3 regions of the Nocardia sp. NPDC003999 genome follow, and region 3 is predicted to be linked to each of the others. Evidence: riboswitches for the same ligand, from Rfam matches in the RefSeq annotation. Region 3 holds a riboswitch; each other region holds the start of a gene.
The links. Region 3 has a riboswitch for S-adenosylmethionine ahead of metX (homoserine O-acetyltransferase MetX). Riboswitches for the same ligand answer to the same signal wherever they lie in the genome.
Positions count from the first base shown of each region.

Region 1 (4,357 bases), on a different contig from region 3:
CAGCGTGCCGCGGTCGCGGATCGCCTTCGGCACCTCGGCGGCGATGGCATCGACCTTGGCGGCCCGAACGCGGCCGGACTGGGCGGGGGAGAGGTCGAAGGTGACCGAACCGGCGGGCTGCGCGGCGTTGTCCGCCTCGGGTTCGGTGCAGCCGGTGGCCAGCAGCACGACCGCGGTCGCGGCGGCGGTGACCAGGGCGGAGAACTTCATCGGATACCTGTTCGTCAACGGACTCGGGAAAGGAACGCGCGAGTGCGCGGGTGTTCGGGATGGTCGAGAACGACCGAGGGCGGGCCCTGCTCGACGATGACGCCCTCGTCGAGGAACACCACGGTGTCGGCGACCTCACGGGCGAAGCCGATCTCGTGGGTGACGATCACCAGCGCGGTGCCGCCGTGCGCCAGATCGCGGATCACGTCGAGCACTTCGCCGACCAGTTCCGGGTCCAGCGCGGAGGTGGGCTCGTCGAACAGGATCACGCGGGGGCGCAGCGCCAGCGCGCGGGCGATCGCCACCCGCTGCTGCTGCCCGCCCGACAGCCTGCGCGGATACGCGTCCGCCAGGTGCCCGATGCCGACCCGATCCAGCAGCAGGCGTGCCTCGCGCTCCACCTCGGTCCGATCGCGCCGCTGCGCGGACAGCGGTGCGAGCGTGACGTTGTCGAGCACGGTCAGATGCGGGAACAGATTGAACTGCTGGAAGACGAAGCCGATCCGGGAGCGCTGCTTGCGCACCGCGTGGTCGGGCAGCGCGTGCAAGCGGTCGCGCCGCAGCCGATATCCGATCAGCTCGCCGTCGATGTGCACGGTGCCCGCGTCCAGCGTCTCCAGATGGTTCACCACGCGCAGCAGGGTCGACTTGCCCGACCCGGACGGGCCGATCACGGCCACCACCTCGCCGGATCGCACGGTGAGATCGATGCCGCGCAACACTTCGTGCGAGCCGAAGGATTTCCGGACGCCGCGGACCTGCACGGCGGGTGTGGCGCTCATCGGGTCGCTCCGCGCGGTGCGGCGGGACCGGCCTCGGCGACCTCGCGCAGCTTCCGCCACGCGCGTTGCAGCGGCGTCGGCGGCGGCGTGCGGTGCGCGCCCTTGGCGTAGTGGCGTTCGATGTAGTACTGCGCCACCGAGAGCGCCGTGGTGAGCACGATGTACCAGACCGTCGCGACCATCAGCAGCGGCACCACCCGTCCGTTGCGCCCGTAGATGACCTGGACCTGGTAGAACAGCTCGGCGATCGCCATCACCGACACGATCGAGGTGCCCTTGAACAGGCTGATCACCTCGTTGGCCGCGTTCGGCAGGATCGAGCGCATCGCCTGCGGCACCACCACCGTGCGGAATTGCCGCAGCCGTGGAATCCCCAAGGCGGCGGCGGCTTCCAGCTGACCAGCGTCCACCGAGATGAACCCGGCCCGGATGATCTCGGCCGAATACGCCGCCTGATGCAGCGCCAAGCCGATCACGGCGGCGGTGAAACCGCTGATCACCCCGTTCACCTCGAAGGTGAACAGCGCGGGCCCGAACGGGATGCCGACCGAGAGGGTCCGATACAGGTAAGCGATGTTGAACCAGAACAGCAGCTGCACGATCAGCGGGATCGAGCGGAATGCCCAGATGTAGACCCACGCGATCACCCGCAGCACCGGGTTGTTCGACAGCCGGGCGATCGCGAGCGCGGTGCCGAGCAGAAAACCCAGCGCCGTGCCCCACGCGGTCAGCTCCAAGGTGACCCGCAGCGCCGACAGCACCGACTCGGCCGTGATGTACCGCGCGAACGTCGGCCAATCCCAGCCGGGATTGGTGGCCAGCCCGTGCACGAACTGGGCGAGCAGGATCAGCGCGACGGCACTGATCACCCAGCGCCAGGGATGCCGGGTCTTCGCGACGGTCGGCGTCGTGCCGGTCTCGGCGGGGGCCGGTGTTCCGGTCGGGTCCGGTTCGGTCGGCGCGGCGGCCTCGGGGGCGGCGTCCGGCGCGGTGGACGCGCTCATGACGGGTCCTCGATGATCACTTCGGTTCCTCCATCGGTCCCGGCGGAAGCACCCGCACCCGGTGACCGGGGGGTTGCTGCGACGTCGACGAGCCAGGTCTCTCGGTCGCTCTGGATGGTTGGCGCCGACCCCCCTTCAGCGGATGTCAGGGGCGAGCCGAATCATGATGCCCAGCAAGGGAAGCCTGGAACAAGAGAAGTAATCACCGTGAGCGTAGATCTTGTCGACGCCGATTCATCGGATCTTTGTAGTAACCGGGCGTGCGCTGCTCTGCCGAGGGCGAGGTGAGTTTCCGCGCTTCGCCGATCCAGGGCGCGTGGCGCCGGACTGGGATGGTCCGATGCAGCATACGGCTATCGCCGACGCGGGGGAACGCCGGTGGGCGACGCGGAGGTCCGTTCCGGGCAAACAGGACTCGCCACGAAATTGCTGTGTGCAATCTCGGCTGCTGATTGCGTTTGCCGGAGTACTGTCCCCCTCGATCGTTCCGCCGATGAGGAGGTTTCGTGACCATATTGCGCCGTCTGACCCAGTTGTCCGCTGTCGCGACCAGTTCGATCGCCTTCGTGCTCGCCGGGCCGGGGGTCGCGTTCGCGGCTCCGGATGCCACGATTCCCGCGTTTCCCGAGGACTCCGTGCCGATCGCCGCCCCCGGTGACCTGTTCGGCGCGTATCAAGCCGCGCTCGACGCGTTGCGCGCGCTCGGTATCCAGCCGTTCGCGTACCCGAGCGCGTCGGCGTTCTGCCTCGACAACACCACGGCCGGTCTGGCGCCCGCCGTGGCAGGCGCCATTCCGGGGCCGTGGCCGAAGACCACCGTCCAGATTCCCGGCCAGGACCTCAGCGCCGTCAAGGCCGGGCAGGCCATGTTCACCTTCGTGCCCTACGGGCTCGGACCGGACGGCCCGAATACCGCCGGAATGCAGGTGAGCTGGCTGAATCTGAGTACCGGCCGCAGCGGCACCGCCGCCATGGGGCCGCTGCCCGAGGTCGCGCGTTCGATGGTTCCCGCGGCCGTTCCGCCGGACCAGCGGCCCGCGGCCGAGCAGGCGATCCGGGACTTCCTCGTCGCGTCCCTCCCGATGGGCGGGGTGCGCGCGGTCCCGGTGGACACCGGGAAGGGCACCGTGCTCGCCGCGATGTTCGGCACGGTGCAGAACGGCGCCAAGTCCTGCTTCTTCCTGCCGACGGTGGGAATCACCCCGGTGCCATGAGATTTCCGTCACCGCGGCACGGCTGCTCAGGGAAGCGGCCGACCTTTCCAGCGCGCCGTGCCGCGGCGACGGGCCAGGTGTGACCGCACCCACAAAAGCAGATACACCGCCACCGACACCGGATGCGCGACGGCGGCAGGCAGATCCGAAGGTTTCAGCGGGCCGCCGGTTTCGGTCGAGCGGGCCAGCAGTCGCCCGGCGACGGCGGCGAGCCAGCCGGCCAGGCCCGCCCGGCGGTACGCCCCGCGGCCGAACACCGCCACTGCGGGCGGCACCCAATAGGCAAGGGCGGCAACCAGTCCCACCGCCGCTCCACCCGTTATCGTGCCGTCGTAGGCCGACCAGAGCCAGCGGGAGTAGCCCGCGTCCAATTCCGCGGCGTCGCGATACATCCTGGTGCGGGCCAGCGGTCCCGCGGCCACCAGAACCGTGGAATGACCGGCTCGCCGCAGCGTACGGGCGATGTCGAGGTCTTCGGTGACGCTTCCGGCCACCGCCGTGTGGCCGCCCACCGAGCGGTACGCGGCGTTGTCGAACACGAGGAACTGCCCGCAGGCCACCGCCGTGGCGGGCCGCAGGCTCCGGTCGACCGCGGTGACCGGCAGCGTCGAGGCCCACGACCAGCACAGCAGGGGCTGCACCAGCGCCTCCGCCACCGAGCCTGCCACCTGCAGCGGCCAGGGGGAGACCAATGCGGCGCGTCGTTCGCGCAGCGCGCCGACCGCCGCCGCGAGCGCCGTCGGGGCCAGCCGCACGTCGGCGTCCAAGAAGATCAGCACCGGCGTCGACACCTCCTCGGCCAGCCGGACGCAGGCGGCGGCTTTTCCGGTCCAGCCGGGGACCGGATCGGACTCACTGTGCAGCAAGGTGAAACGCGGGTCGCCGTCGATCGCCGCGCGGGCCGCGGCGCCGGTGTCGTCGGTGGACGCGTCGTCGAGGACGCGTACCGCCATGCGCGGCACGCCCACCTGGGCGCGCAGGTCGCCGATCAGCTCGGGTAGCCGGTCGGCCTCGTCGCGCGCCGGGATACAGACCGTGACCGGTTCGATCACCGTCGTCGGGGTGTTCGTCAACCGCCGTACGGTGATCCGGTTGTACAGCGCGATGCCCGCGCCCAACACGGCGACCGCGGCGGCGAAGGACGGCA
Region 1 covers NZ_JBSGIB010000028.1:30,614-34,970, forward strand. Annotated here, with positions in the region: gene ACWESM_RS33210 (ABC transporter substrate-binding protein) at 1-210, opposite strand, end outside; gene ACWESM_RS33215 (amino acid ABC transporter ATP-binding protein) at 225-992, opposite strand; gene ACWESM_RS33220 (amino acid ABC transporter permease) at 989-1,996, opposite strand; SAM riboswitch class I at 2,024-2,117, opposite strand; gene ACWESM_RS33225 (hypothetical protein) at 2,503-3,210, shown strand; gene ACWESM_RS33230 (glycosyltransferase) at 3,237-4,357, opposite strand, start outside.
Region 1: another riboswitch for S-adenosylmethionine. It lies ahead of ACWESM_RS33220 (amino acid ABC transporter permease); the one in region 3 lies ahead of metX (homoserine O-acetyltransferase MetX).

Region 2 (4,357 bases), on a different contig from region 3:
TTCGCACGCATCGCGCCCGGCCGCGCCGGCACGATCCGGCTGGCCTTCGACCTGCCGGGCAAGAACAAGAACGGCAAGAAGAACGACAAGAAAGACGACGTTCCGAGCCACTTGATCCTGCACGGTGCACCGTCTTCACCCGGCGTCACCATGCCGATGTGACCGATCCCTGCTCAGGCGAGGGCTTGGTCGAGATCCTGAAGCAGGTCTTCCACGTCCTCCAGGCCCACCGAGATGCGGACGACGCCGTCGGACAAACCGATGGTGGCCCGGCCTTCGGGGCCCATGGCGCGGTGTGTCGTGGTCGCGGGGTGGGTGATCAGGGACTTGGCGTCACCGAGGTTGTTGGAGATGTCGACGATGCGCAACCGGTTCAGGACTTCGAACGCGCGCTTCTTCGCCTCGTTCTCGGGTGCGTTCAGCTCGAAGGTGACCACGGTGCCGCCGCCGCTCATCTGGCCCGTGGCCAGCGCGTACTGCGGATGCGAATCCAGGAACGGGTATCGCACCCAGCTGACGGCCGGGTTGCTCTCCAGGAAGCGGGCGATCCGCAGCGCGGACTCCGTCGAATGGCGCACCCGCAGCGGCATCGTCTCCAAGCCTTTGAGCAGCGTCCACGCGTTGAACGGGCTCAGCGCGGGGCCGGTGTGGCGCATCAGCGTCTTCACCGGGCCGTCGATGTAGTCCGTGGCGCCGAGGATGGCGCCGCCCAGCACGCGGCCTTGCCCATCGATGTGCTTGGTGCCGGAGTAGACCACCACGTCGGCGCCGAGTTCGAAGCCGCGTTGCAGCAGCGGAGTGGCGAACACGTTGTCCAGCACGACCTTCGCGCCTGCCGCGTGCGCCAGCTCGCTCACCCGCCGCACGTCGACCAACGTCTGCATCGGATTGGCGGGCGTCTCGAAGAAGACCGCCTGAGTGGGCACGGACAGCGCCTGTTCCCACTGGTCCAGATCCTCGCCGTCGACGAAGACGGTCTCCACGCCCCAGCGCGGCAGTATCTCGTTGCACACCACGAAGCACGAGCCGAACAGGCTGCGCGCGGCGACGAGCCGGTCGCCGGCGCCCAGCAGCGCGCCCAGCGCGGTGAACACCGCGGCCATGCCGCTCGCGGTCGCGAAGCACGCCTCGGCGCCGTCGAGCAGGCGCATCCGCTCCTCGAACATGGCCACCGTCGGGTTGCCGTAGCGGGAGTAGACGAAATGTTCGACCTCGCCGGTGAACGCGGCCTCGGCGGCCTCCGCGCTCTCGTAGACGAAGCCGGAGGTGAGGTAGAGCGCCTCGGCGGTCTCCTCGAAACCGGAGCGCCGCAGCCCGCCGCGCACGCCGAGCGTCGCGGGGCCGACGCTCTCGGGCAACGGCTTGTCGAACGCGCCGCCGGTGATCACGACTGCCGCCAGGGCAGTCCGAGGGCACGCCAGCCGGAGCCGCCGCGATGCCCGAATTCGTCGAGCGGGCCTTCGAAGCCCTCCAGCACGTTGTAGGAGGTGCGGTAGCCCGCCGAGGTGGCGGCGATCGCCGCGCCCACCGAACGCTGACCGGAGCGACAGAGGAAGACGACAGGAGCCTCGGGATCATGGCCGTCGAGCGCTTGCTTCAGCTGCTCGACGAACGTCTCGTTGCGCGCCCCCGTGGAATCGACCCACTCGATCAGCACGGTCGGCCGTTCGATCGGGCTCGTGTCGGGGACTCCGACGAATCTCCATTCCGCTTCCGTCCGCACGTCCACCAGGACGGCTTCCGGATTGTCCCGCAGCAACTCCCAAGCCTGCTGAGCGGTGATGTCACCGGCATAACTCATGTGCACCTCCTGCGAATCCGCACTTGCCGCGCCCGGGACCAGGGCGCCGCCAGGTCGTCACCCGGAGCACCCCACCGCGGAGGAGGGTTGCCGACCAGCAATGCCGGGGCTTGACACTGGTTCTCATGACCTTCGACTGAGATTGCACCGACCCGGGTCACCGTGTCAAACGGTGACGCACCCTGCGCGAACGCTCAGGTGCATACCAGCCACTTGTCGCCGGATCTGGCGAGAATCCAGGTCGTCGTCTTCTCCTGCCCGTCCACCTTCGTGGTGACGGTCGCCTTGCCCCGGTCGCCGTCCACCATGGGCGGGTCGATTTTCGTGATCTCGACGGGCTTTCCGGCGCCGTCCTGGCCCGCCAGCGGTGAGTGGGCGGCGTCGAAGCCCTGGCACGCGGTGCCGGGCGGCGGCACGGCGTCGCTGCGGTTGGCACCGTCGACGAAGTTTCGGACGGCCGCCGTGATGCGGTCGGCGTCTGTGACATTTTTCTCAGCGGGCGACAGCACACCGCCGAGCACGATCGCGATCAGCACGATCGCCGCGACCACCGCGGCGGCGACGAACGGGACCACCGAGCGTTTATCGGTCTGATCGACCCGGATGATCTCGTCCTCGCCCGCGGTCGGCTGCTGTTCGGTCATGGCTCGATGATCCCTGGTCGGCGCCGGTATCGAGCGCTCGACCCCGGGCAATACACCGGCGCGGCGCCGACCAGGGGCGAGCGGCGGCGATAGACCGCGCGCGAGCGGGTAAGCGGCAATCGTGGCTGTCGATGGCATCCGTCGAGTTCACGCACCGACGCGGGGCGGCGTCGGCCATCCCGATAGAATCGCGGGACGGCGGCCTGCTGTCATAGCGAATCGGCAGCTCTACGCCGCGGCGAACGGAGCACCGTGCAGCCACGAGCCGGCGACGCCGGCGTCCGCACCGGACGGGTGCGACCGAGCCGGTGCGTCAACTTAGCCTAAGCTAAGCCCGACGTCATTAATTGTTTCGACCATAAAGGTGCGCGTAAAGAGATGACCGAACAGAGTGCAGTAGAGGATGGCGGTGTCCGCGAGCCCTCCGTGGTGACGCAGGCTTCCTCCTCCGGGCCTGACGCGCACACCGCGAAGACCCGCCCGCTCCGCATCGCGATCGTGGGCGCCGGACCGGCCGGGATCTACGCCGCCGACGCCTTGATGAAGTCCGATGCCGAGGTGTCGATCGACCTCTACGAGCGCATGCCCGCGCCGTTCGGCCTGATCCGCTACGGCGTCGCGCCCGATCACCCCCGCATCAAGGGCATCATCACGGCCCTGCACAAGGTCCTCGACAAGCCGCAGGTGCGCCTGCTCGGCAACATCGACTACGGCACCGACATCACCCTCGACGACCTGCGGGCCTTCTACGACGCGGTGATCTTCTCCACCGGCGCCAACGCCGACCGCGCCCTGCCGATCCCCGGCATCGACCTCGACGGCTCCTACGGCGCCGCCGACTTCGTCTCCTGGTACGACGGCCACCCCGACGTCCCCCGCACCTGGCCGCTGGAGGCGGAGAAGGTCGCCGTCCTCGGCGTCGGCAACGTCGCCCTCGACGTCGCCCGCGTGCTGGCCAAGACCGGCGACGAACTGCTGCCGACCGAGATCCCGCCGAACGTCTACAAGGGCCTGGTGGCCAACAAGGCCGTCGAGGTGCACGTCTTCGGCCGCCGCGGTCCCGCGCAGGCCAAGTTCACCCCGCTGGAACTGCGCGAGCTCGACCATTCGCCCACGATCGAGGTCATCGTCGACCCCGAGGACATCGACTACGACGAAGGCTCCGAAGCCGCGCGCCGTCACTCCAAGCAGGTCGACATGGTCGCCAACACGCTCGAGCAGTGGGCCATCCGCGACGCGGGCGACCGGCCGCACAAGCTGTTCCTGCACTTCTTCGAATCCCCCGCCGAGATTCTCGGCGAGAACGGCAAGGTCGTCGGCCTGCGCACCGAGCGCACCGAGCTCGACGGCACCGGCAACGTCAAGGGCACCGGCGTGTTCAAGGACTGGGACGTGCAGGCGGTGTACCGCGCCGTCGGCTACTTGTCGCAGAACCTGACCAACCTGCCGTTCGACGACCAGGCCGGCACCGTGCCGAACGAAGCGGGCCGCGTGCTCATCGACGAGAACGCCGACGGCGCCGCGCGCTACCTGCCCGCGACCTACGTCACCGGCTGGATCAAGCGCGGCCCGGTCGGCCTGATCGGCCACACCAAGGGCGACGCCAACGAGACCATCGCCTGCCTGCTGGACGACGCTCCCGGCTTCACCCCGGCCGAGCGGCCCGACCCCGAGGCCGTCATCGAGTTCCTCGAAGGCAAGGGCATCCCGTTCACCACCTGGGCCGGTTGGTACCGCCTCGACGCGCACGAACGCTCCCTCGGTGAGCCGGAGGGCCGCGAGCGCGTCAAGGTCGTCGAACGCGAGGACATGCTGCGCGCCAGCGAACCCCACAAGGTCTGATCACCCCGCAGTGACCCCCTCCGCCGCCATCGCGACACCCCTGCTGTGGCAGCGGAAAATCCGACCCTGA
Region 2 covers NZ_JBSGIB010000004.1:394,187-398,543, reverse strand. Annotated here, with positions in the region: gene ACWESM_RS12195 (serine/threonine-protein kinase) at 1-162, shown strand, start outside; gene ACWESM_RS12190 (O-succinylhomoserine sulfhydrylase) at 174-1,388, opposite strand; gene ACWESM_RS12185 (rhodanese-like domain-containing protein) at 1,385-1,801, opposite strand; SAM riboswitch class IV at 1,816-1,932, opposite strand; gene ACWESM_RS12180 (Rv0361 family membrane protein) at 1,996-2,445, opposite strand; gene ACWESM_RS12175 (FAD-dependent oxidoreductase) at 2,824-4,287, shown strand.
Region 2: another riboswitch for S-adenosylmethionine. It lies ahead of ACWESM_RS12185 (rhodanese-like domain-containing protein); the one in region 3 lies ahead of metX (homoserine O-acetyltransferase MetX).

Region 3 (4,357 bases):
GTCTCCATATTTCTAACTATCGGAGAGTCACACTCCAATGGGAAGAAGGCACTATTTGGTGCGCTACACTCTAATAGGTGCCCACTTATATAGAAGGTTCCGGCCTACCCGCCGACGTGTACTCCGCCAAGTGCCCCACGCGGGAGATCCTCGACCACATCGCGGGGAAATGGACGGTCCTGATCATCGACGCGCTCGCCGACGGCACCATGCGCTACACCGATCTGCGCCACCGTATCGATGGCATCTCCCAGAAGATGCTGACGCAGACGTTGCGGCAACTGGAGAGCGACGGTTTCGTCACGCGCACAGTGCATCCCACGATCCCGCCACGAGTCGACTACACGCTGACAGGGCTGGGGCACAGTCTGCGCACGCCGATAGCGGCGCTGCGGGAGTGGATCGAAACCAACATCAACCACATCGAAGCGGCGCGGCGAGCCGCAGCGCTCTGAGAGTGGACGGCATCACGGCGCGAGGTACCGATCAGTGCGGGCGCGAGGGGAAGTGGACCCTTGTCAGCGTTCGGGGCGCACACCGGCGCGGGCCAGGCGCATGGTCTCGGTCAGCAGTTTGGACACCGCCGCCGCCTCGGTGAGGAATCCGTCGTGCCCGTCGCGGGAGTGCACGATCTCCAGTCCGTCGCATCCGGGCAGCAGATCGGCGAGTTCCTGCTGGGTCCGCAGCGGATAGAGCCGGTCGGAGTCGACGCCGCCGACCACGCACGGCACCGGCGTCGCCGAGAGCGCCGCCTCGATGCCGCCCCGGCCGCGGCCGACGTCGTGGCGGTTCATCGCCTCGGTCAGCAGCACATAGGTGGCGGGATCGAAACGCTTGCAGAGCTTTTCGGCCTGATGGTCCAGGTAGCTCTGCACCGCGTAGCGTCCGCCGTTCCACGGGTCCTCGTCGCCCTGCGGCTTGTTCTCGAACCGGTGATCCAGCTCGAACTCGGTGCGGTAGGTCAGGTGCGCGATCCGCCGGGCCAGCGCCATCCCCGTCGTCGGGGCGCGGCCGGTGCCGTGATAGTCGCCGCCCTGCCAGTCCGGATCGGACGTGATCGCCGCGATCTGGGTGGTCTGGGTGCCGATCTGATCGGCGGTGGCGCGGGCTCCGACCGCGAGCACCAGCGCCGCGGCGACCCGATCCGGTGCGCCGACCATCCACTCGAGCACCCGCATACCGCCCATCGACCCGCCGACCACGGCCGCGAGCCGCTCGACACCGAGCAGGTCGAGCAGAGCGGCTTCGGCGGTCACCTGATCGCGGATGGAGATCTCGGGAAAACGCGAGCCCCACGGCTTTCCGTCCGGAGCGGCAGTGGACGGCCCGGTGCTGCCCTTGCAGCCGCCGAGCACGTTCGTCGCGAGCACACACCATTCGTCGGTGTCCAGCGGCGCGCCGGGACCGACCATGCCGTCCCACCAGCCGGGCAGCGGGTGCACGCCGTCGGGCTTGCCGACGACGTGCGAGTCGCCGGTCAGCGCGTGTTCGACCAGCACGATGTTGTCCATGCCGGGGGAGAGCTCACCCCAGCGTTGTACCGCGAGGTGGACGTCCGGGATGACCGCGCCGTTCTCCAGCCGCACGTCTCCGATGGCGATGGTGCCGAGCTGTCCATCCGGGGGCGGCAGGGCGATGCCGGAGGTCCGCGCGATCGGTTCGGTGTTCACGGTCATGTCGCCGCCCCCGCGAAACCGGCGGGCGGAGGATCCGGGAGGAAGCGCACGACCCCGAACTCGGCACCACGGCTGTGCGGGGCCGACTGCGCCGGGCCTCGCTCGGCCCCGGGCGCGGTGAATTCACTCATGGTTTGCTCCCAAGCAGGTGTTCGCCGGTACAGCAGGGGTTAGCGGTGTGTGGGTAACGAACAACAACACATGCCGGCGACCTCCTGTTACGCGCTTGCTCCCGGCTCTCGGGAGCCAGGTCATCACCCGGAGCACCCCACCGCGGCTGGAGGGTTGCCGACCAGCGAGCCGGGGCTTGACGCTGGTACTCATGACCTGCCCGGCATCATAACCGGCGGGCGGTCAGCGCCCGAAATCCTCCGTCGAACTCACTGGTCCGCAGCGGTCGGTGCCCCGCAGCAGGTGCGCACGAACTCGTCGTAGGCCTCGGTGAACGCCGCCCGCCCCGCCCTGGCCGCGACCGCCAGGTCGTCGTCGAGGAACACATCGTCGGAGCACTCCATGCCGATGTGGCCGATCAGTTGCCAGGTGCCGACGATCAGCCGCACCGGGCGCGCGTCCGGCGTGGTGCCGAGGCGCTCGGCGACCACGGCGGCGATCGCGTGGTTCTTGTCGTCGGCGTGCTCCATGCTGCGCGCGCTGACCGACGGGCTGCTGCGCAGAATCCGCTGCATCTTCTGGAACTGCCGGAACGACAGCGGATCCGCCTCGCCCGCCGCGGCGGCTTCATCGACCACGTGCAGGAAGGCCTGGCGCAGCGCCCCGAGTTCGTTGCCCGTGCGGGGCAACTCGCGCAGCGTCTCGGCGATGGTCTGCCCGAAATCCTGCACGGGCCCCAGGACGATGTCTTCTTTGCTGTCGAAATAGCGGTTGATCGTGCGCGGCGAGACGTCCGCGGCGTTGGCGATCTGCTCGATCGTGGTGGCGTCGAAGCCCTGTGTGTCGCACAGATCCAGGGCCGCGGCGATGATCCGCAGCCTGGTCTGTTGCTTCTTGCGTTCGCGCAGGCCCTGGGTCGCCGGGCCGCCGGCGGCGCGGTCGGCCGCTGCGCCCGCGCCCGTCGGCGCCGATAACTCGAGCATGCCCCCATGTTAACGCAACCTGCCGTTTTCCTGTCCGTAACGGTCAAATGTCGTAACACGACATTTTGCGCTTGACGACAAATGTCGCTAGATGACAGGATTGCTCCGGACATCGAGGACGAGGAGAAGACCGTGACCGAGACCGCGACAGCGGTGCACGCGCCGCAGCGGGCGAGCGGTTCAGCGCGTTGGCTCGCGCTGGGAGTGATCGCGTTAGCCCAGCTCATGGTGGTGCTGGACGCCACCATCGTGACGATCTCGCTGCCGTTCGCGCAGCGGGATCTCGACATCAGCGACGGCAACCGGCAATGGATGCTCACCGCCTACACGCTGATCTTCGGTGGCCTGCTGCTGCTCGGCGGCAGGCTGGCCGACTACCTCGGCCGACGCCGGATCTTCATCGTCGGCCTGATCGGCTTCGCGAGTGCGTCGGCGCTGGCCGGTCTCGCGCAGACCGGCGCGGAACTGTTCGCCGGACGCGCGTTGCAGGGCGCGTTCGCCGCACTGCTGGCTCCGGCCGCGCTCTCGCTGCTGTCGGTGACCTTCACCGAGCCCGGCGAGCGGGCCACCGCGTTCGGTGTGTTCGCGGGCATCTCCGCGGGTGGTGCGGCGCTGGGGCTGATCGCCGGTGGCGCGCTCACCGAATACGCCTCCTGGCGCTGGTGCCTGCTGGTCAACACGCCGATCGCGCTGATCGCGCTGCTCGGCGCGCTGGCCTGGGTGGCGAAGGACGTGCCCGCGCCGCGCAGCGGGGGATACGACGTGCCAGGAGCCGTCACCGTGACGCTCGGTCTGATCTCCATCGTGTACGGCTTCAGTCGTGCCGCCGACGACGGCTGGCTGGCGGGCAGCACGCTGGCGCTGCTGGTCGCCGGGCTGGCCTTGCTCGTCGCCTTCGTCGCGATCGAACGGCGCTCGGCGAACCCGCTGCTGCCGTTGCACATCCCGGGTGAGATCAACCGGGGCGGCGCGTTCCTCGCCGCGCTGCTCATCCCGATCGCGATGTTCGCGATGTTCCTGTTCCTGAGCTTCTACTTCCAGATCACGCTGGGCTACTCCGCCCTGAAGGCGGGCTTCGCGTTCCTGCCCTTCCCGGCGGGCATCGCGATCTCGGCGGGTGTCACCAGCGCTCTGCTGCCGAAGCTCGGCCCGCGTCCGCTGATGCTGGCCGGGGCCGTGCTGGGCGTCGTCGGCCTGGTGCTGCTGGCTCAACTGAGCTTCGGTGACAGCTTCCTCGCCGGTGTGCTGCCCGCTCAGGTGCTCATCGCGCTCGGTATGGGTCCGCTGTTCGTCGGCATGCAGACGGTCGCGCTGCATCAGGTGGAGGAAGAGGACTCCGGCGTCGCTTCCGCGCTGCTGAACGCGGCGCAGCAGGTCGGCGGGGCGGTCGGCACGGCGCTGCTGACCACCATCTCGGTGCAGGTCGCCAAGACCTTCGCGCATGACAACCCTGGCATCGACAACTTGGCCGCGCGGGCCGCGATCCACAGTTACGACGTGGCCTTCTACGTCGGCGCCGGGTTCTTCTTGGCGGCCGTCCCGATCATCGCGCTGATGATCCGGGACCGGCCGGAGAACCTGATCGAA
Region 3 covers NZ_JBSGIB010000006.1:265,288-269,644, forward strand. Annotated here, with positions in the region: gene ACWESM_RS15960 (nitroreductase family protein) at 1-8, opposite strand, end outside; gene ACWESM_RS15965 (winged helix-turn-helix transcriptional regulator) at 78-455, shown strand; gene metX (homoserine O-acetyltransferase MetX) at 519-1,676, opposite strand; SAM riboswitch class IV at 1,894-2,004, opposite strand; gene ACWESM_RS15975 (TetR family transcriptional regulator) at 2,057-2,770, opposite strand; gene ACWESM_RS15980 (MFS transporter) at 2,852-4,357, shown strand, end outside.